DNA from 2 places in the Xylanimonas protaetiae genome. Region 2 is predicted to be linked to the other one. Evidence: riboswitches for the same ligand, from Rfam matches in the RefSeq annotation. Region 2 holds a riboswitch; the other holds the start of a gene.
What was found. A riboswitch is a leader RNA that binds a small molecule or an ion and turns the genes downstream of it on or off. The one in region 2 is predicted to bind FMN.
Positions count from the first base shown of each region.

Region 1 (10,365 bases), 1.6 Mb from region 2:
GTCCACCCCGAGCGACACGCGGTGCAGCGGCGGCACGGCCCGAGGCATACCCGGGATGCCACCCGCCCGCGCGACCTGGAGCGCCCGCAGCCGCTCGGCCTCCCCGGCGGCGAACGCCGTGGTCGCCACGAGCCGGTCGAACCGCGGCAGCGTGCGCGCGTTGTGCCAGCTCGCGACGCCGCGCAGGCCGCGCCCCACGGTGGGTGTCACGCGTGCGGCGCCCCACCCGGGCCCGGCCGCGCGCAGCACGCCGTCCACGCGCTCGTGCAGCCACAGCACCGAGGGCACGCCCGCCGCGCGCGCCCAGTCGCCGAGGCACGTGAGCGTGGTGCGGTCGGAGACCTCGAGCCGGTCGGGCGCGAGCTGGTCCAGGAGCCGCTCCACCGCCGTCGGGCGCACGACGACGCGGTAGCCGCCCATGCCCGGCACCACGGGTGCCGGGACGCTGACGACGGGGACGCCGTCCTGCCACGTGACGTCCGACGCGGGCCCGGGCACCACGAGCACGGGGTCGTGCCCGTGCTCGCGGTACTGCCCGGCGAGCGCGTGCATGGCCGTGCGGATCCCGCCGGAGCGGGGCCCGTAGAAGTTGGCGACGTGGACGATCCGCACCGTCACACCCCCAGGGGGGTGTCGGCGCGCACGGCGTCGCGGTAGTGCTCCAGCAGCTCGTCGCACACGGCCGCCCACGTGCGCCCGACGGCCCGCGCCCGGGCGGCGGCGCCGAAGGCGCGCCGCTTGCGGTCGTCGCCGAGCAGGTCGGCGACGCGCTCGCGCATGGCGTCGAGGTCGCCGGGCGCGTACAGCCAGCCGGTGCGCGAGTGGTCGACGACGTCGAGGGGCCCGCCCGCGGCCGGCGCGACGACGGGCACACCGCTCGCCGCGGCCTCCTGGAGCGTCTGCCCGAACGTCTCGAGCTCGCCGGGGTGCACGAGCACGTCGAGGCTCGCCATCGTGCGCGACAGCTCCGCGCCGCGCAGCAGCCCGGTGAAGTGCGCGTCCGGCAGCAGCCGCTCGAGCGGCTCGCGCTCGGGCCCGTCGCCGACGACGACGAGGCGCACGTGCGGCAGCCCGGCGAGCGCGCGCAGGTCCTCGACCTGCTTCTCCGGGGCCAGGCGGCCCACGTACCCGACGAGCAGCGGGCGTCCCGCTCCCACCGCGGCGCGCCACGCGGCGTCGCGCGCCGACGGCCGGAACGTGACGGTGTCCACGCCGCGCCCCCACAGCCGCAGGCGCGGCAGCCCGCGCTCGGCGAGCGAGGCCAGCACGGCCGACGACGGCGCGAGCGTCAGCGTGGCCCGCTCGTGGACGTGGTGCACGCGCCGCCACAGCAGCGGCTCCAGGTGCCGCATCCCGTACCGGGCCGCGTACCCGGGCACCTCGGTCTGGTACACGGCGACGGTCGGCAGCCCGAGGTTCTCGGCGGCGCGGACCCCGTGCCAGCCGAGCACGAACGGCGAGGCCAGGTGCACGACGTCGGGCCCGAACGCCTCGAGCGTGCGCTGGATCCGGGCGCGCTGCCCGACGACGACCCGCACCTGCGGGTACCCGGGCAGCCCCACGGACTCCATCTCGACGACGGGCGCGCCGCTGACGAACGGCGGCACCATGCCCGCGTCGGCACCCCCGCCCCGGGGGTCTCCGCGTTCCGCCGCGAGGACTCCTGGGGACCCCGGGGAGGGCGCGAGCACCATCGCCTCGTGCCCCCGGCGCTCGAGGTGCTCGAGCACGCGCAGCACGGAGTTCGTGACGCCGTTGACGTGCGGCAGGAAGGACTCTGCGACGATCGCCACCCTCATGACGACAGGTCATCAGGTCCAGGTGACGCCGCGTCGCACGGGCGGAGAAGCGCCGCGGTCGGTTAGCCCAACCTTGAGGGAACGGCAGGCGAACTGGCCGGGGCGGGCGCCGTCGAGAGGGCGAGGCGGGCCAGGCGCCACACGGCCCCGACGAGCAGCACCACGACGGCGAGGTTGCGCACCGCGGCCACGCCCACCATCCACGTCTCCCCGGCGAGGAAGTACCCGTACGCGAGCGGGTAGAGCACCTGCGTCAGCAGCCCGACGCCGAGCATCCCGGCCGCGGGCGCGACCCACAGCCGCCGGGTCGCGGGCCCGGCGAGCGCGAGGGCCGCCGCCACGGCCGGGCCGAGCCAGGCGATGAACTGCGGCGAGCCCACCTTGTTGAACACGACGAGCGCGAAGAGCGTCGCGGCCGCGCTGAGCAGCAGGACGTCCTGCGCGAGCTCGGGCCGGCGCCGCGTCGCCACGAAGGCGAGCAGCCCGATGAGGACGACGGCGAGGGGCAGCACGACGTCCAGGGCGTTCGCCACGGCGCGCGCCGACGTGCCGCCGATCTCGTACGTGAAGATCACGCGGTTGTACTCGACGTGCACCGACGGGTCCCACAGCCGGGCCACGCTGAACCAGGTGGCGAACACGGACTCCGCCTGCAGCGTGCGGTCCGACTGCTCGCCGAACACGCTCCACGCCCGCTCCCCGGCGCCGCCCGCGAGGGCCAGCCCGACGACGGCGACGCTCACGACCGCCCCGGGCACCACGACGGTGCGCACGAAGCCGCGCACGGACCGCGACGTCGCCGCGAGGGCCACGACCACGGCGCCGGGCGCGATCTTGATCCACGCACCGAGCGTCGCGACGGCCGCCGCGACCGCCGGACGGCGGTGGGCGAGCAGCAGCGCGACGAGGATCATCGGCGCGACGACGCCGTCGAGCCGTCCCAGCCAGATGGGCCCGAGGACCACGAGGAACCCGAGCCACCACAGGGCGGCGACGCGGCCGCGGCGCCCCACGCGGGCCAGCAGCCACAGGGCGCCGGCGTTGAGCAGGACGACCATGACCGACCACACGGTGGCGTACGCGTACCACCCGGAGGTGCCGAGCGCCGGCAGCGTCACGGGGATCAGGGCGGCCGCGGGGTACACCCACGCCTCGTTGAGCACGGGCCACCAGCCGGTGCTCAGGCCGCGGTCCGCCCACCACGCGTAGAGGGAGACGTCGCCGTAGATCTCCCCGGACCGCGACAGCGCGCCGAACACCACCCAGGCGTGGACCAGCACGAACGCGCCGGCGAGGCTCCAGCGGGACAGGACGACGTCGCCGACGGAGGTGTGCGTGCGGTCTACGACGGCGGTCTCGGCGGTCACCGGCCCATCGTCCCAGACGTGCCGGGGTACTCGCTGGGAGGTCCGTCGGGGACTGATCGGCGTAAGGTTTCGGTTCACCGAAAAATCTCGCCCGGGGGAGGGTCGATGACCACCGCACCGCCGCGGCCGCCGCGCATGCCGCCGTCGTCGCCGACGAGCGCGGCCCGGGCGCGCCTGGTCACGCTGCTCGGGCCGGCGTTCGTCGCCGCGATCGCGTACGTGGACCCGGGCAACGTGGCGGCGAACCTCACGGCCGGCGCGCGGTACGGCTACCTGCTCGTGTGGGTGCTCGTCGTCGCGAACGTGATGGCCGTGCTCGTCCAGTACCTGTCCGCGAAGCTCGGCGTCGTCACGGGGCGCTCGCTGCCCGAGGTGCTCGGTGCGTCGCTGCCGCGCCCGGCCCGCCTGGCCTACTGGGTGCAGGCCGAGGTGGTCGCCGCCGCGACCGACCTCGCCGAGGTCATCGGCGGGGCCATCGCCCTGAACCTGCTGTTCGGCGTCCCGCTGCTGGCGGGCGGCGTCATCACGGGCGTGGTCTCGCTGCTGGTCCTGTCGGTGCAGCAGCGCCGCGGCCAGCGCGTCTTCGAGGGCGTGATCGCCTCGTTCCTGCTGATCCTCACGGTGGGCTTCTGCGCGGGCCTGCTCTTCGCCGCGCCCGACGGCGGTGCCGTGCTCGGCGGGCTCGTGCCGCGCCTGGCGGGCACCGACTCGCTGCTGCTCTCGGCGTCGATGCTGGGCGCGACGGTCATGCCGCACGCCATCTACCTGCACTCCGCGCTGGCCCGCGACCGGCGCCGGCACGACGCCGGGGTGCGCGCGCGGCAGGGCGTCCCGGAGACGGCCGCCTCGACGGACCGCCTGCTGGCCGCGACGCGGTGGGACGTCGTCTGCGCGCTCGTGCTCGCGGGCGGCGTCAACATCGCGATGCTGCTCGTCGCGGCCACCAACCTGCCGGGCCGGGCGGGCACGGACTCGATCGAGGGGGCGCACTCCGCCATCGCGTCGACGCTGGGCGGGGGAGTGGCGCTGCTGTTCGCCGTCGGGCTGCTCGCGTCGGGGCTGGCGTCGTCGTCCGTGGGGGCGTACGCGGGCGCCGAGATCATGGCCGGGCTGCTGCACGTGCGCGTGCCGCTCGTCGGCCGCCGGATGGTCACGCTCGTCCCGGCCGTCGTGCTGCTGGCCACGGGCGTCTCGCCGACGTGGCTGCTGGTGCTGAGCCAGGTGGTGCTCAGCTTCGGCATCCCGTTCGCGGCGGTGCCGCTCGTCGTGCTCACGCGCCGCGCCTCGCTGCTGGGGCGGTACCGCAACGGGACGCTCACGCAGGTGCTGGCCTGGACGGTCGCGGGCGTGATCGTGGTGCTCAACGTCGCGCTGCTGACCCTGACGGTCCTGGGGCGCTGAGACGCCGCCTGATACCGCGTCTCCCCTTGCGTGAGACTCCGTCGCGGGTCCACGATGGGGGGATGAGCGCAGCGCAGCCCGTCAAGCCCGGCGTCACGGCACCCACGTACGACGTCTCCCAGCCCCTCGACCTCGACTACGTCGGGGCGTTCGCGGACATCACCCCCGAAGAGCGGGCCCACCAGCTCGCCGTGCGGGAGTTCGTCCAGGAGCACGTCCTGCCGGTCATCGACGGGTACTGGGAGCGCGCGGAGGTGCCGTTCGAGCTCGTCAAGGAGCTCGCCGCCCGGGACTTCCTGCGCGACGGCGTCACGGTGCCGGGACGGCCCGAGGTCTCGTTCGTCGCCGAGGGCCTGGCCGCGATGGAGATGTCGCGGGGGGACGGCTCCATCGCCACGGTCTGCGGCGTGCAGGGCGGGCTCGCGCTGCGCTCGATCATGATGCACGGCTCGCCCGAGCAGATCGCCCGGTACGCCGAGCCGATGGCCAACGGCGACGTCCTCGGCGCCTTCGCGCTCACGGAGCCCACGCACGGCTCGGACTCCGTCTCGCTGGAGACGTCGGCCCGCCGCGAGACGCGCGACGGCGTCGAGGGCTACGTCATCAACGGTGAGAAGAAGTGGATCGGCTTCGGGTCGTGCGGCCACATCGCCGTCGTCTGGGCCCGGCTCGAGGACGACGGCCAGGTCCACGGGTTCATCGTCCCGCAGGACGCCCCCGGCTACACCGCCACGACGATCGAGGGCAAGGTCGCGCTGCGCGCCATCTGGCAGGCCCACATCGTGCTCGACGACGTGTTCGTGCCGCTCGACGCTGCGCTGCCCGGGGCGACGTCGTTCAAGGCGACGTCCGAGGTGCTCTTCGCGACGCGGCTGTCGGTCGCGTGGTCCGCCGTCGGGCACGCCGTCGCGTGCTACGAGGCCGCCGTCGAGTACGCGGGGCAGCGCATCCAGTTCGGCCGGCCGCTCGCCGCGAACCAGCTCGTGCAGGAGAGGCTGGCCCGCATGCTCTCGACCATCTCGCAGCTCCAGCTGCTCGTCGTCCGGCTGACGCGCCTCGCCGAGGCGGGCGAGCTGACGGGAGCGCAGGCCTCGCTGGCGAAGTACTCGTGCACGCGCGGGGCGCGCGAGGTCGCCGCGCTCGCCCGGGACATGCTGGGTGGGAACGGGATCCTGCTCGCGAACCGCGTGGCGCGCCACTTCGCCGACGTCGAGGCGCTGCACACCTACGAGGGCACCGAGTCGATGAACGCGCTCATCGTCGGGCGCGACATCACCGGGCTGTCGGCGTTCGCCTGACCGTCGGCGCTCGCTAGCCGTCGGGACGGCCGCGGGCGCCGACCCTCAGAAGTCCTCGGCCTGGGTCTCCAGGCGCCGCTGGACCTCCTTGGCCTCGTCGAGGTCGCTCGCTGCCTCGGCCTCGTCGACCGCGAGCGCGTAGGCCTCGTCCTCGGTGATCGGGTCGTCGGCCTCCCGCGCAGGGACCGGGACCGGGTTCGTGGGCTGGCTCATGACTCCTCCTCGAGTGGGCGCCTGGCTCTCCTGAGTCTGCGCCCGGCACCGGGGTCTGTCCACGCGCGGCCGCCCGTGCGCGACCGCTCAGTGCGCGTGGCGGCAGCCCGTGCCGTCGGCCCACCCCTGGCGGGCGGCCCGGACGGGCTCGCCGCGCGCGGCGGACTCGCGGACCACCAGGGTGAGGTACTGGTCCTGCGCGGCCTCGGCCACGTCGTAGGGGGCGGGGCCGCCGGCGAGCACGTGGGCTCCCATGCGCGCGAAGAGCGCGGCGATGGCGAGCTCCTCGTCGGCCAGGCGGGCCGGGCGGAACGGGTTGTGGTGGAGCCACGTCCCGTCGAGCGTGTAGCCGCGCAGGAACAGGCCCTCGTGGCTGCCGGCCCCGCCGGCGGCGACCCGCTCCAGGCGGGACACGCGCGGCTGCCCGTCGTGGACCGCGCGGACGACGTCGTCGCGCAGCTCGCCGCGCGGGCCGCGGGCCAGCAGCGCGGGGGAGCGCACCCAGGAGCGGTACTGGACGTCGTCGAAGTCGTAGACGCCCAGCCGGTCGCCGTAGTCGAGCCAGGCCGTCGTGCGGACCGTGCCGACGACGTCGGACGAGGCCGGGTCCTCGTAGCGCGACGGGCTCGGCAGCACGGTGCGCTCGTCGCGGCGGGCCGTGACGAGCGGCTCCTCGAACGTGACCCCGAGCGCCCGCTTGAGCACGGACAGGCCGTGGTAGTCGTGCGCGACCGACACGTGGGCGTCGGTGACGGGGCCGAGGGTGCCCGCGCCGAGCACGCCCAGCTGGGCCGCGACGAGCGGCTCGAGGTGGTACTGCTCCGCGACCTGGACGCAGGCGCCCGCCCGGACCCGCGCGTGCAGCGCCAGGAGCTCGTCGACCGACCCGGCGGCCGGGGTCTCCGTGAGGACGGGGACGCCGGCGTCGGCGAGGTCGCCGATGACGGGCTGCGCGGCGCCCGCGTGCAGCGTGAGGACCACGAAGTCGGGGGCGCCGTCGCGCAGCAGCGCGTCGAGCGTCGGGAACGCGGGGAAGCCGTGGGCGCCGAGCAGCTCGCGGTCGCCCGCGTTGCGGGCGGCGACGCCCGCGACCTCGAACCACGCGGGCAGCGCGTCGAGCACGCGCAGCATGGTGCGGGCCCGGAACCCGGACCCCACGAGGCCGACCCGGACGGGCCGGGGGAGGGCGGGGTCGCGGGGCGCCGGCGTCAGGAAGAGTCCGCTCACGGACCCGACGGTAACCCGGGCGGGGTCAGATCGCGGCCGCCGCCGGGCTGTCGGCCGAGATCGCCGGGGCGGCCGACTCGCGGCGGTTGATGCGCCACCAGACCACGAACCCGACGATCGTGAAGACGCCGTAGAACACGTACATGAGGCCGGTCGCGTAGTACCCGCCGCGGAACAGCAGCGGGACGCCGACGGCGTCGACCGCCACCCAGATCAGCCAGAACTCGACCCAGCCGCGCGCCATGCCGTACGTGGCGAGCACGGAGCCCATGAAGATCCACGCGTCGGGCACGGGAGCCCACGAGTCGAGCTGCTGGAACACCCACGCGAACGCCGCCGTGCCGGTCGCCATCGCCGCCACGAGCCCGAGGCGCTGCGGCCACGACGCCCAGCGCGGGTGCACGGCCACGGCGTCCGCGCCGCCCGTCCGGCGGGTCTGGTTCCAGCGGTACCAGCCGTAGACGGAGACGAGGACGAACATGATCTGCCGGCCCGCCTGGCCGAGCATGTCCGGGTGCTCGCCGGCCATGCCGAACCACGAGCCCAGGAACACCGTGAACAGCAGGACGTTGCCGACGATGCCCACCGGCCAGCTCCACACCTTGCGGCGCATCCCGCCCAGCGCGGACACCAGGCCGAACACGTTGCCGACGATCTCTCGCCAGAGCATGTGGTCGTTCCCGATCGTCAGCTTGGCGTTCAGGAACTGCTCGAAGATGTCCATCCCCGCGGCCTCTCTCGTCGGTGCGTCGATGCACCGGACGTGAGGGGAGCGGTCGACGGCGCGCGGCCGCGTGCTGCGGCCACGTCGGCGTCACGACCCGGCCGTCGCTCTCCTGAGCGACGCCGTGCTGCCTCCCATCCGGACTTTGACCGTCGGCCCTGGAGTTCCACCAGGTCAACCGGGCCTTCCCCGTAGTCGGGTGCGGGCGCGGGTCGCGGGCTGTCACCGCCGGTTCGGGATTTCACCGACCCCGGAGCACGTCGTGCGTGTTCGTTTGCAGTGCCAAACCGTAGTGCACCGCGGCGCATTCCCGGCGGCTCAGGTCAGCGCGTCCCGCACCGCGGCGGCGACGACGTCGGGCGTCGTCCCGGCGTCCACCTGCACGACGACGACGCGGGCGCCGTCGGTCGTCGAGACCGTCGTGGCGGCGCCCGGGCCGGCGGACGCCTCGCGGCGCCGGCGCAGGTCGGCCGTCGCGCCGCGGCGCAGCTCGGCGAGCGCCTCCTCCAGCTCGGGGCGCAGGTCCCGGTCGGGGGAGCGCAGCCACCGCCGCAGGATCGCGTTGTGGACGGCGACGACGCCGGCCGAGAACGCGATCGACTGCACCGTCGAGGACCGGTCGGCGGGCAGGGTGTCGCGCAGGTAGCGCGTGAAGAGCCGCTCGTAGCGGTGCGTGGTGACGAGCTCGCGGTCCCGCAGGGTCGGCACCTGCTGGAGGAGCCGGTAGCGGGCGAGCGACGTCTCGCGCTGGCCCAGGTGGTGGTCGAACACGAGCCGCGCGGCCCGGCACACCTCGAGGTACGGGTCGGTGGCCGGGTCCCAGGCGTGGTCGTCGTCCACGAGCGCCTCGGGGCGCGTGGCGGCCAGCAGCACCGTCACCTCCTCGAGCAGCAGCTCGTGGTCGGCGAAGACGACGTCCTCCTTGGAGCGGTACCGGCGGAAGAACGTGGCCCGGCTGACCTGGGCGGCGTCGGCGATCTCCTCGACGGTGGTCTGCTCGTACCCCTGCCGGGAGAACAGCGCGATGGCGGCGTCGACGGCCTGGGCGTGGGTGTGCGACGTCCGGACGGCGGTCATGAGGGGAGGCTATCGCCCGCCCCCGCCCCAAGGTGCCCACGGCAACCGCGGGTCGGGCTACTGTCGCCACGTGACCACCGACACCGCCGTTTCCGCGTCCCGCTCGCCCGAGGTCGACGTCTACGTCGACCCCCTGTGCCCCTTCGCCTGGGTCACGTCCCGCTGGGCGCTCGAGGTGGCCGCGCAGCGCCCCGTGAACCTGACGTTCAAGCTCATGAGCCTCTACTGGCTCAACGAGGGCCGCGACCTCGACGCGGGCTACCGCGCCATGCTCGACGCGGGCCGCGGCATCGGCCGCGTCGCCGCCGCCGTCCAGACGGACCACGGCCCGGACGCGTTCTCCGCGTTCTACACCGCGGCCGGCACGCGCATCCACCCGGGCAAGCGCAAGGACTACGACGCCGTCGCGCTCGAGGCGCTCGCCGAGGCCGGGCTGCCCGCGGCGCTCGCGGACACCGCCGGCACGGACGCCTACGACGCCGCCCTGCGCGCCTCGCACGAGGCCGGGATGAAGCCCGTCGGCCAGGACGTCGGCACCCCCACGATCCACGTCGACGGCGTCGCGTTCTTCGGCCCGGTCCTCACGGTCGTCCCGCGTGGCGACGACGCCGTGCGGATCTTCGACGGCGCGGTCGCGCTGGCGAGCTTCCCGCACTTCTTCGAGCTGAAGCGTTCGCGGACGGGCAGCCCCCAGTTCACGTGATGTTTACAGGCACGGGTCGTGACAGCCGTCGCGACCCGTGCCTACCGTGGTCGGGTCCGGGGTAGCGACACCGCCCCGGGCCGCGGTTGATCCGTCCCGACGCCGACGACGTCGCCGTTCCCGGCGCGCCTCGGCGTCGCGGTGTCACTGCCACGCTCCGCGTCGCGGTGCCACCGCCGCAGCCGAGCCGCCGGTTCGTGCCCGCCCTCCCGTCAGGAGGACAGCATGACCGTGCTCGACTCTCTCGTCATGTCCCCGCAGGCCCAGGCCGGGTCCGCCCCGGCCTGGGCCGAGCCCGAGGCCCGCCGCCGGCAGGACGCCTCGGCCGGCTCGCCGTCGCTCATGCTGCTGGTGCTGCTCGCGACGCTCGGCATCGTCGCGTACGCCGGCTTCCTGCTGAACCCCGCCAACCGGGGCGACCTGCTGCCGTGGCTGCTGGTCGTGCTCGCCGAGACCGTGCTCGTCGCCCAGGCGCTGGCGTCCATGTGGACGGTGCTGTCGAGCGGGCACGACCCGCGCGACTTCCGCTTCCACGACGCCACCTCCCGGCTCTTCG
Region 1 is NZ_CP035493.1:1,473,329-1,483,693, forward strand. Features, by position in the region: gene ET471_RS06690 (glycosyltransferase) at 1-618, opposite strand, end outside; gene ET471_RS06695 (glycosyltransferase family 4 protein) at 615-1,799, opposite strand; gene ET471_RS06700 (glycosyltransferase 87 family protein) at 1,862-3,166, opposite strand; gene ET471_RS06705 (Nramp family divalent metal transporter) at 3,272-4,567, shown strand; gene ET471_RS06710 (acyl-CoA dehydrogenase family protein) at 4,630-5,865, shown strand; gene ET471_RS17955 (hypothetical protein) at 5,911-6,078, opposite strand; gene ET471_RS06715 (Gfo/Idh/MocA family protein) at 6,166-7,305, opposite strand; gene pnuC (nicotinamide riboside transporter PnuC) at 7,331-8,029, opposite strand; FMN riboswitch at 8,152-8,290, opposite strand; gene ET471_RS18820 (TetR/AcrR family transcriptional regulator) at 8,348-9,106, opposite strand; gene ET471_RS06730 (mycothiol-dependent nitroreductase Rv2466c family protein) at 9,177-9,809, shown strand; gene ET471_RS06735 (glycosyltransferase family 2 protein) at 10,035-10,365, shown strand, end outside.
Region 1: linked by a shared signal. The riboswitch ahead of pnuC (nicotinamide riboside transporter PnuC) and the one ahead of ribD (bifunctional diaminohydroxyphosphoribosylaminopyrimidine deaminase/5-amino-6-(5-phosphoribosylamino)uracil reductase RibD) in region 2 are both predicted to bind FMN.

Region 2 (10,365 bases):
AGCCTAGGCGAACCGGCCACTCCCCTCGGGGCTGGTTCGCCCAGCGGACGGTGACCGGTTCGACACACTGAGGCGCTTGGCACACTATTTCTGTCAGGCGAGAGCACGCAAGGCGACGACGGTGGCGACCGCCGCCTGCGCCGCCTCGTAGCCCTTGTCCTCGTGGCTGCCCGCGAGGCCCGCGCGGTCGAGCGCCTGGGCGTCGTCGTCGCACGTGAGGACGCCGAAGCCGACCGGGACGCCCGTGCGGACGCTCACGTCCGTCAGGCCCATCGTGGCCGCCTGGCACACGTAGTCGAAGTGCGGCGTCCCGCCGCGGATGACGACGCCGAGGGCGACGACGGCGTCCGCCCCTCCCCCGGCGGCCCGGGCGGCCGCGACGGGCAGCTCGAACGAGCCCGGTACGCGGACCTCCGTGACGTCGGTGACGCCCGCGTCGGCGAGCGCGCGGCGCGTGCCGTCGAGCAGGCCGTCCATGACCTGCGTGTGCCAGCTCGCCGCGACGACGACGACGCGCAGGCCGCGCCCGTCGACGGTGAGGGTGGGTGCTCCGTGGCCGCTCATGCGTTCTCCTTCGTGGCTGCCTTGCTCAGCTCGAGCAGGTGGCCCATCGACAGCTTCTTGGTGGTCAGGTAGTGCTCGTTCTCCGGTCCGACGCCCACCTCGAGGGGCTCGCGCCCCACGACGTCGACGCCGGCGGCCCGCAGGCCGTCCACCTTGAGCGGGTTGTTGGTCAGCAGGCGCACGCGGCGCAGGCCGAGGTCGCGCAGGATGGCCGCGGCGGCACCGAACTCGCGCGCGTCGACGGGCAGGCCCAGCTCGACGTTCGCCTCCACGGTGTCCCGGCCCTGGTCCTGGAGCGCGTACGCGGCCACCTTCGCGGACAGGCCGATGCCGCGCCCCTCGTGCCCGTGCAGGTGCACGACGGCACCGCCGTGCTCCGCCACCGCGCGCAGCGACGCGCGCAGCTGGGGGCCGCAGTCGCAGCGCAGGGAGCCGAACGAGTCGCCCGTGAGGCACTCCGAGTGCACGCGGACCCACGGCGTGTGCTCCCCCGCCGTGCCGGCGCCGTCGGCGACCAGGGCGACGTGCTCGGCGTCCGTGACGAGGTCGCGGTAGGCGTGCATGCGGAACTCGCCGTGCTCGGTGGGCAGCCGCGACGCGGCGACGTGCACGACGCGCGGCACGTCGTCGTCGGCCGCCGCGGGCGCGGTGCGCGGCGGGCCGACGGGTTCACCCGTGCCCAGCCACCGGGCCAGGTCGGCGATCGTGAGGAGCTCGAGCCCGTGCTCGGCGGCGAGCGCGTACGCCTCGTGCAGGCGCACCATGCGGCCGTCGTCGTGCACCAGCTCGGCGATGACGCCCACCTCGCCCGCACCCGCGAGCCGGACGAGGTCGACGGCGGCCTCCGTGTGCCCGGGGCGTTCCAGGACGCCGCCGGGGACGGCGCGCAGGGGCAGCACGTGGCCGGGGCGGATGAGGTCGCCGGGCGTCGCGGCCGGGTCGGCGAGGACGTGCAGCGTGCGGGCGCGGTCGGCGGCGGAGATGCCGGTGGTCACGCCCGCGGCGGCGTCGACGGACACGCAGTAGGCGGTGCGGCGCGGGTCGCGGTTGTCGGCCACCATGAGCGGCAGGTCGAGGGCGTCGGCCCGCTCGGCGGGCATCGGCGCGCACAGGTAGCCCGACGTGTGCCGCACGGTCCACGCGACCCACTCCGCCGTGACGTGCGCCGCGGCCAGGACGACGTCCACCTCGCTCTCCCGGTCGACGTCGTCGGCCACGAGCACGGGCCGGCCGTCCGCGAGCGCCGTGAGGGCGCGGGCGACGGTGCCGGGGACGTTCATGCGCGTGCTCCGGTCTGCCCGAGCATGCGTTCGACGTACTTGGCGAGGACGTCGACCTCGACGTTGACGTGGTCGCCGGGGGTGAGGGTGCCGAGGGTGGTGAGGTCGAGGGTGGTGGGGATGAGGGCGACGCCGAAGCCGGTGTCGGTGACGTGGGTGACGGTGAGGGAGACGCCGGCCAGCGCGATGGAGCCTTGGGGGCGACGTAGCGGCGCAGGTGCGGGGGGAGGTCGAAGGTGAGCTCGTCCCAGCGGGGTCCGGGGTTGCGGTCCACGAGGGTGGCGGCGCCGTCGACGTGGCCTTGGACGACGTGGCCGTCGAGTCGTCCGGTGGCGGCCACTGCTCTCTCGAGGTTGACGGGGCTGCCGGGGGTGAGGGTGCCGAGGGTGGTGAGGCGGAGGGTCTGGGGCATGACGTCGGCGGTGAAGGTGCCGTCGTGGTGGGTGACGACGGTGAGGCAGACGCCGTCGACGGCGATGGAGGCGCCGTGGTGGGTGTCGGAGGTGATGGTGGGGGCGTCGATGGTGAGGGTGGCGTCGCGGCCGTCGTCGTGGTGCTCGATGGTGCGGATGGTGCCGCGTTCTTCGACGATTCCGGTGAACATCAGGCCTCCGTGGTGGGGGTGGCGCGGGCGACGAGCAGGAGGTCGTCGCCGAGGCGGTGGGTGGTGGTGGTGTGCCAGCGGGGGGCGTCGGCGAGGGTGGTGATGCCGAAGGGTGTGACGGCGGTGGGGCCGGCGCCGAGGAGGACGGGGGCGAGGTAGGCGTGGAGCTCGTCGACGAGGCCATGGGTGAGGAGGGCGCCGGCGAGGGCGGGGCCGCCTTCGACGAGGAGGTGGCGGGTCTCGTGCTCGTGGAGGGTGGCGAGGACGTGGTGGACGTCGTGGGTGCGCAGGTGGAGGAGCGGTCCGCCGGCGCCGTGGAGGCGGGCGTCGGGGGGCAGGTCGCGGTGGCCGACGACGACGCGCAGGGGCTGGTGGGCGGCGAGGTGGCCGTCGGGGGTGCGGGCGGTGAGGGCGGGGTCGTCGGTGAGGGCGGTGCCGGTGGTGACGGCGATGGCGTCGACGGTGGCGCGGACGGTGTGGGCGTGGGTGCGGGCGGCGGTGCCGGTGATCCACCGGGAGGTGCCGTCGGGGGCGGCGACGCGGCCGTCGAGGGTGGTGGCGGTCTTGAGGGTGACCCAGGGGCGGTGGTGGGTGAGGGCGTGGTGCCAGTGCCTCACGAGCTCGAGGGCTTGGGCGGCGCGGGTGCCGGTGGTGACGGTGACGCCGTGCTCGCGCAGGGTCTGGGCTCCCCCGCCGGAGGTGGTGCCGGGGTCGGGGATGGCGTGCTCGACGTGGGTGATGCCGGCGGCGAGGAGGGCCTGGGCGCAGGGGCCGGTGCGTCCGGTGTGGTTGCAGGGTTCGAGGGTGACGACGGCGGTGGCGCCGCGGGTGTCGTGGCCGCGGGCGCGGGCGGCGGCGAGGGCGTCGACCTCGGCGTGGGGGGTGCCGGCGCCGCGGTGCCAGCCTTCGCCGAGCACGGGCCGGTCCCCGGTGGGTGCGGGCGGGCCGAGGAGGACGCAGCCGACGCGCGGGTTGGGGCCGTGCGCGGGCCCGCGCAGCGCGAGGGTGAGGGCGCGGTCCATGGCGGCGGCGACGTCAGGGAGCCAGTCGGGGGCGCCGGGGGGCGTGCCGGTGTCCTCGCGGGGCGTGTGAACCATCGGTCCTCCGGGGCGTCCTCGCTCCGGGGGTGCACGACGGGCCCGGGTCGCCGTGAGGCGCACCGGTCCGTCACGGCGCACGATGGCGTGCGCCGCACATGCGCCTCTCATCCGGACTTTCACCGTCGGCCCTGGGGTCTCACCAGGTCGGCCGCGCGACCCCTGGCGGGGTCGTGCGGTTCGCGGGCTCGTGCACGGGTTGCGTGCCATCACCGCCGGCGCGGAGTTTCACCGCCCCCGGAGCATGCTGGGTCGATCCTGCCACGGGTGGCGGTACGAGGGCGCGGGGTGACGTGTGACGTCCGCTATACGGGTCGGAGGGCGGCCGGTCAGTGGGTGTGGGCGCTCGCGAGGGCGCGCAGGGCGTCGATCTCGGCGGGGATGTCGTCGGCCCCGTACACGGCGGACCCGGCGACGAACACGTTGGCTCCGGCGTCGGCCGCGCGCTCGATCGTCGTGCGGGACACGCCGCCGTCGACCTGCACCCACACGTCGAGGCCCGACTCGCTGATCGCCTTCCGGGCGCGGCGGATCTTCGCGAGGGTGCCGTCGATGAACGTCTGGCCGCCGAACCCGGGCTCCACGGTCATGACGAGGATCATGTCGACCTCGGCGAGCAGGTCGAGGAACGGCTCGACCGGGGTGGCGGGGCGCAGCGCGACGCCGGCCCGGGCGCCGAGGCGGCGCAGCTCGCGCGCCAGGCGCACGGGTGCCTGCGCGGCCTCGGCGTGGAACGTCACGGACGCGGCGCCGGCCTCGGCGAACTGCGGCGCCCACCGGTCGGGGTCGTCGATCATCAGGTGCGCGTCCAGCGGCAGCGGCGAGATCGCCGCGAGCCGGTCGAACACCGGCAGCCCCAGGGTCAGGTTGGGCACGAAGTGGTTGTCCATGACGTCGACGTGGGCGTAGTCGGCGGACTTGATGGCATGCAGGTCCCGCTCGAGGTTCGCGAAGTCGGCGGACAGGATGCTCGGGTTGATCAGCGCTGCCATGATGCCCAGCGTAGGGCCCTGACCATGCTGGACAGCGCCCGGGGAGGCGTTGGTGATGGTTCCCGAGATCAACTACTGGGCTGTGCTCGTCGCCACCGCGTCCACGATGGTGGTTGGCACGCTCTGGTACACGCCGCGGGTGTTCGGCGCCCGGTGGATGCGCCTGACCGGCGTCGACCCGGGCCAGGCGGGCGTCAGCGCCGTCGGGCCGATCGTCGCCACCGTCGTGGTCAGCTTCGTCACCGCGCGGGTGCTGGCCGGTGCCACGTACATCGCGTGGTGGTTCTACGACACCGGGTTCCTCGTCGCGGCGCTCGTCACCGGGGTCGCGCTGTGGCTCGGCTTCACCGCGGCCCGGTTCGTCACGCACGACGCGTTCGAGGGCCGGCCCGTCGCGCTGACCACGCTCAACGTCGCCCACGAGCTCGTGACCGTGCTCGTCATGGCGCTCGTCCTCGGCCTGTGGCCGCCCTCCGGCGTCTGACCCGCCCGCGGGGCTCTCGTCACGGGGCCCAGCCAGCGGGCCCCGCCAGCGGGTGCTTCGTCAGCGGGTGCTTCGTCAGCGGGTGCTTCGTCAGCGGGTGCGACGCAGCAGCGTCAGGTGCATCGCGTCCGTGCCGTGCACGTGCGGCCACAGCTGGACGTCCTCGCGGTCCCCGAGCGGGATGTCCGCGCCCGGCGTGACGACGGTGCGCACCGCCTCCCGGGCGTCGAGCCGCTCGGCGTCAGGGACGCCGTCGACCGTGCGGCGGCGCAGCACGTCGTCGACGACGACGCGCGTCTCGGCCAGGTGCGGGGAGCACGTGACGTAGGCGACCACTCCCCCGACGCGGACGGCGTCGAGGGCCGAGCCCAGCAGCTCGCGCTGCAGGCCCGTGAGGACCGTGAGGTCCGCGGGCGTGCGCCGCCAGCGCGACTCGGGACGGCGCCGCAGCGCGCCCAGGCCCGTGCAGGGCGCGTCGACGAGGACGCGGTCGTACGCGCCCGGCTCCTGGGCGCCCACCTCGCGGCCGTCGCCCGTGCGGACGCGCTCCACGACGCCGTCCGGCACCGCGCGCAGCGCCTTGCGCACGAGGTTCGCGCGGTGCGGGGCGACCTCGTTCGCGACGACCGTGGCGCCGCGCTGCGCGGCCAGCGCCGCGAGCAGGGACGCCTTGCCGCCCGGGCCCGCGCACAGGTCGAGCCAGCGCGCGTCACGCCCGTCGAGCGGGGCGGCCGCGAGCGCCAGCGCGACGGCCTGGGAGCCCTCGTCCTGGACGCCGGCGCGGCCGTCGGCGACGGCGGGCACGCTCAGGGGGTCCTGCCCGGCCAGGACGAGGGCGGTGGGCAGCCAGCGGCCGGGGTCGAGGCGGAGGCCGTCGGGGGCGCCGTCGCGGATCTCGTCCGCGGTGACGAGGCCGGGGCGGGCGACGAGGGTGACGCGGGGGGCGGCGTTGTCGGCGTCGAGGAGGGCGTCGAGCTCGGCAGGGTCCCTCCCGTCCCCGGCGAGCGCCTCGCGCAGGGCGCGGGCGATCCACACGGGGTGGGAGCCGACGACGGCGGCCGCGGTGACGGGGTCGGGGGCGTCGGTGCGCAGCTCGTCGAGCCAGGCGTCGAGGGAGGTGCCCGCGACGCGGCGCAGGACGGCGTTGACGAACTGGGAGGCGCCGGCGCCGACGCGGTCGCGGGCGAGGCCGACGGTCTCGGAGACGGCGGCGTGCGTGGGGACGCGCATGCCGAGGAGCTGGTGGGTGCCGAGGCGGAGCACGTCGAGGACGGCGGCGTCGAGGCGGTCCAGGGGCCGGTCGACGCAGCGGGCCAGGACGGCGTCGTAGCGGCCCCGCAGGCGCAGGGTGCCGTAGGCGAGCTCGGTGGCGAAGGCGGCGTCGCGGCCGGCGATGCGGCGCTCGCGCAGCAGGGGCGGCAGGACGAGGTTGGCGTAGGCGTCGGAGCCGTCGACCTCACGCAGGACGTCGAACGCGGCGGTGCGGGCGGGGTCGCTCCACCGCCGGCGCTGGGAGGGCGCCTGGGCGGTGCGGGACTGCTCGCCGCGGGAGCGGGCGGCGCCGCGCTGCCGGCCGCGGGCGTCGCGGCGGTCCGTGCCGCCGCGACGGTCGTCGCCGCCGGAGCGTCGGCGGTCGTCAGGGCCGCGACGGTCGGCGCCGTCGTACCCGCTCACCGGGCGTCCTCCGTGCCGAGGACGACGTCGCCGCTCAGGCGGGCGCCGCGGGCCCAGTCGGCGGCGGCCATGGGCTTCTTGCCGACGGGCTGGACGAGGCCGAGCTCGACGGCGTGCGTGGCCGTGCCGACGAGCACGTCGCGCTTGCCGGGGCGCAGCTCGCCGGGCTTGAGGTCGGTGACGTCGGGCCGGGGCGTGACGGGGCCGAGGCCCAGGCGGGCGGCGCCGTCCGGCCCGGGGACGGTGGTCCACGCGCCCGGGGCTGGCGTGCAGCCGCGCACCAGGCGGTCGACCGCGAGCGCCGGGTCGGTGAAGTCGACGCGGGCGTCGGCGGTGGTGAGCTTCGCGGCGAGCGAGACGCCGTCGGCGGGCTGGGGCTGCGGGTCGAGGGCGCCGTCCTCGAGCGAGTCGAGCGTCGCGACGAGCAGGCCTGCGCCGGCGTGCGCGAGGCGGCCGAGGAGGTCGCCGGACGTGTCGCGCGGGCGGACGGCCTCGGTCATGGTGCCCAGCACGGGGCCGGTGTCCATGCCCTCGTCGAGCAGGAACGTGGTGGCGCCGGTGATCTCGTCGCCGGCGATGATCGCGCGCTGCACGGGTGCGGCGCCGCGCCAGGCGGGCAGGAGCGAGAAGTGCAGGTTGACCCAGCCGTGGCGGGGCACGGCGAGCACCTCGGTGCGCAGCAGGTGCCCGTACGCGACGACGGGGGCGGCGTCGACGTCGAGGTCGCGCAGCGCGGCGCGGAACTCCTCGCCGCGGGGCACGTCGGTCAGGACGGGGATCCCCGCCTCCTCGGCGGCGACGCGCACGGGCGACGGCACGAGCCGGCGGCCGCGCCCGGCGGGGGCGTCCGCCCGGGTGAGCACGGCGACGACGTCGTGCCGTGAGGCGATCAGGGCCTGGAGGGAGGGGATGGCGGCCTCGGGGGTGCCGGCGAAGAGCAGTCGCACCTGGTGATCCTACGTTCCGCGCGTCGGCGGGGCTGCGGGTCGGCGCTGGTGGGGCCGCAGAGCGGGTGGTGCGGGCGGTACGCTTGACGGTCGTGTCCCGGGTCGACCTTCCTCGTCTGCGCCGGCCTCGTGTGTGCCGGGCGACCGGGCGCCGGGCGACCGGGCCGGTGCTGGCGTTCGCGCTGTGCTCGCTGATCGCTGCCCCGTCGCCCGCCCCATCGCCCGTGCCGGAGGGCCCGGCCGGGGCCGCCGCCACGGCGCAGGCGCCCACCGCCGCGACGGACCTCCTCGCGACGACGGGCCTCCGGACGACGGGAGCGGCTCAGGTTGCCCCGGCCGCGATGCATCCGCAGCCGCTCGACCCCGGCGACGGGCCCCTGCTCCGCACGCTCGGCACGGGCGCGCCCGCCGACCCGCAGGCGTCCGCCTGGCGGGCCGCGGCGGACGACCCGGCGAGCACGCTCGTGGTGGTCGACAAGCGCCGCCCCCTGGACCCCGAGGACTTCGTGCCCGCCGACCTGCGCGGCGCGAGCGGGGTGCTGCTGCGCGCGGACGCGTCGGACGCGTTCCTGGCCCTGGCGGCGGCCGCCGAGGCGGCCGGGGTGCCCGTGCGGGCGCAGAGCGGCTACCGGTCGTTCGTCGACCAGCAGGTCACCTACCACCGCTGGCAGCGCGAGCTCGGCGACGCCCGCGCCGACGAGCAGTCCGCCCGCCCCGGCCACTCCGAGCACCAGACGGGCCTCGCGCTCGACGTGCTGCCGCGCGGGGGCGCCTGCCAGGCGTTCGGCTGCTTCGGCGCGACGCCGCAGGCCGCGTGGCTGGCCGCGCACGCCGCGGAGTACGGGTTCGTGGTCCGCTACCAGGACGGGCAGGAGCCCGTCACCGGGTACACGGCCGAGCCGTGGCACCTGCGCTACGTCGGCGTCGCGGCCGCGAGCGCCCTGGCGGCGTCGGGCGCGCGCAGCATCGAGGAGTACCTGGGCCTGCCGGCGGCACCCACGTACTGAGCCGCCCGCATGGGTTGGGCCGGGTCGTCCCACGCCTCGGTCGCGGTCGGCGTGGTCCGGGCCACCCCGCCGGTCGTCCCAGCCCCGGCGCTGCCTTCTCCGGCCGACTCAGGCCGCGCCCGCGGGCCGCACCGGCACGCCGAGGTCGCGCAGCGCGCCACGGAACGCGGCGGTGGTGGTGAAGCGCACCGCGTGGAACCCGACCCCTGCGGCGGCCGCGACGTTGACCGGCGAGTCGTCCACGAAGACGGCCCGCGCGGGGTCGACGTCGAACCGCCGGGCGAGCCGGCGGAAGATCTCGGGGTCGGGCTTGGCGATGCCCTCGCGTCCGGAGACGACGACGTCGTCCATGAGCCCGATCGCGGGTGCGGCGGCGAGCGCGTGGTGGAACGTCTCGGCCCACCAGTTCGTCAGCCCGTACAGGCGCACCCCGAGGGACTTGAGCTCGGCGACGAGGTCGGCGGCCCCCTCGACGGTGCGCGTGAGGCTGCCCGGATACCCGTCGAGGTACGCGTCGAGCATGCCCGCCCAGCGGGGGTGCTCGGCCGCGAGCGCGGCGCGCCCGTCGTCGAGGGACCGGCCGGCGTCCTGCAGGTGGTTGAACGCGGCGAAGTCGACGTCGGCGAAGAACGCGTCGACGTCGGCCGGGTCGTGGGCGGCGAACGCGCCGCGCGGCTCCCAGTGGACGAGCACGTTGCCGACGTCGTAGACGACGGTGTCGATCGGGGCGGGGGTCGCGGTCACACCATCTCCTGGGGGTCGAGCTGGACCCGGAGGGCGCCGGGTTCGCGGTGGGCCGAGCGCACGCCGAGCGAGGCGCGCAGCTGGCGGGCGAGCTCGTCGCCGTCGGCGGCGGGGACGCGGACCAGCACGCGCACGGGGGCGCCGTCGAAGAGGCTGCCGTCGCCCGCCGGCGTCTCCCCCGGGCCGGTGCGCTCGGAGGGGACCTCGACGGGGCCGAGCGTCGTGGCCGGCCCGGCGAGCGCGACGCGGCCGACGAGCGCGGCGACGGCCGCGCGGTCGCCGGTGACGGCCGCGACCCGCACGGCGGGCGGCAGGGCGAGCTGGGCCCGTTCGGACAGCTCGCGGTCGGCGAACCCGGCGGGGTCGAAGCGCACGAGCGCGCCCGTGGGGCCGGGCGCGGCGTCGCCGACGAGCAGCACCTGCCCGCCCGCACCCGCCGGGCGCACCAGGTGGGCGGCGGCGAGCCACCGGTGCAGTGCGCGCGTCCCGGCGTCGAGACCGGTGCCTGCGGAGGCGGCCGCGGCGTCGAGCAGGAGGGCGGTGACGTACCCGCCGTCGGCGACGGGCTCCGCGCCGGGCGTCGCGACGACGAGCGCGGGGCGGGCGGGCACCCGGTCGAGGATGCCGCCGGGCGCCGTCGAGGCGGACACGCGCACGGGCACCCCGGGGAACGCCCGGCCGAGCTCCTCGGCCGTGCGCTCGGAGCCGACGCGCACGGCGCGCAGCGCGCCGGACCCGCACTCGCCGCACCGCCACCCGGCGGCGAGCCGCCCGCACCAGCGGCACTGCGGCGCCGCGGCCTGGCCGCTCAGGGCGAGCGGCCCGTGGCACTGCGCGCACGTGGCGGGCGTGCGGCACCGTTCGCAGGCGACGATGGGGAGGTACCCGGTGCGCGGCACCTGCACGAGCACGGGCCCGACGCCCAGGCCGTCGCGCGCGGCGCGCCAGGCCGCCGTCGGGATGCGCGCGCCG
Region 2 is NZ_CP035493.1:3,095,765-3,106,129, forward strand. Features, by position in the region: gene ribH (6,7-dimethyl-8-ribityllumazine synthase) at 94-564, opposite strand; gene ribA (GTP cyclohydrolase II) at 561-1,844, opposite strand; partial or broken gene ET471_RS14360 (riboflavin synthase) at 1,841-2,448, opposite strand; gene ribD (bifunctional diaminohydroxyphosphoribosylaminopyrimidine deaminase/5-amino-6-(5-phosphoribosylamino)uracil reductase RibD) at 2,448-3,545, opposite strand; FMN riboswitch at 3,641-3,794, opposite strand; gene rpe (ribulose-phosphate 3-epimerase) at 3,875-4,537, opposite strand; gene ET471_RS14375 (DUF1761 domain-containing protein) at 4,593-5,021, shown strand; gene ET471_RS14380 (RsmB/NOP family class I SAM-dependent RNA methyltransferase) at 5,112-6,695, opposite strand; gene fmt (methionyl-tRNA formyltransferase) at 6,692-7,642, opposite strand; gene ET471_RS14390 (M15 family metallopeptidase) at 7,735-8,649, shown strand; gene ET471_RS14395 (HAD family hydrolase) at 8,758-9,393, opposite strand; gene ET471_RS14400 (primosomal protein N') at 9,390-10,365, opposite strand, start outside.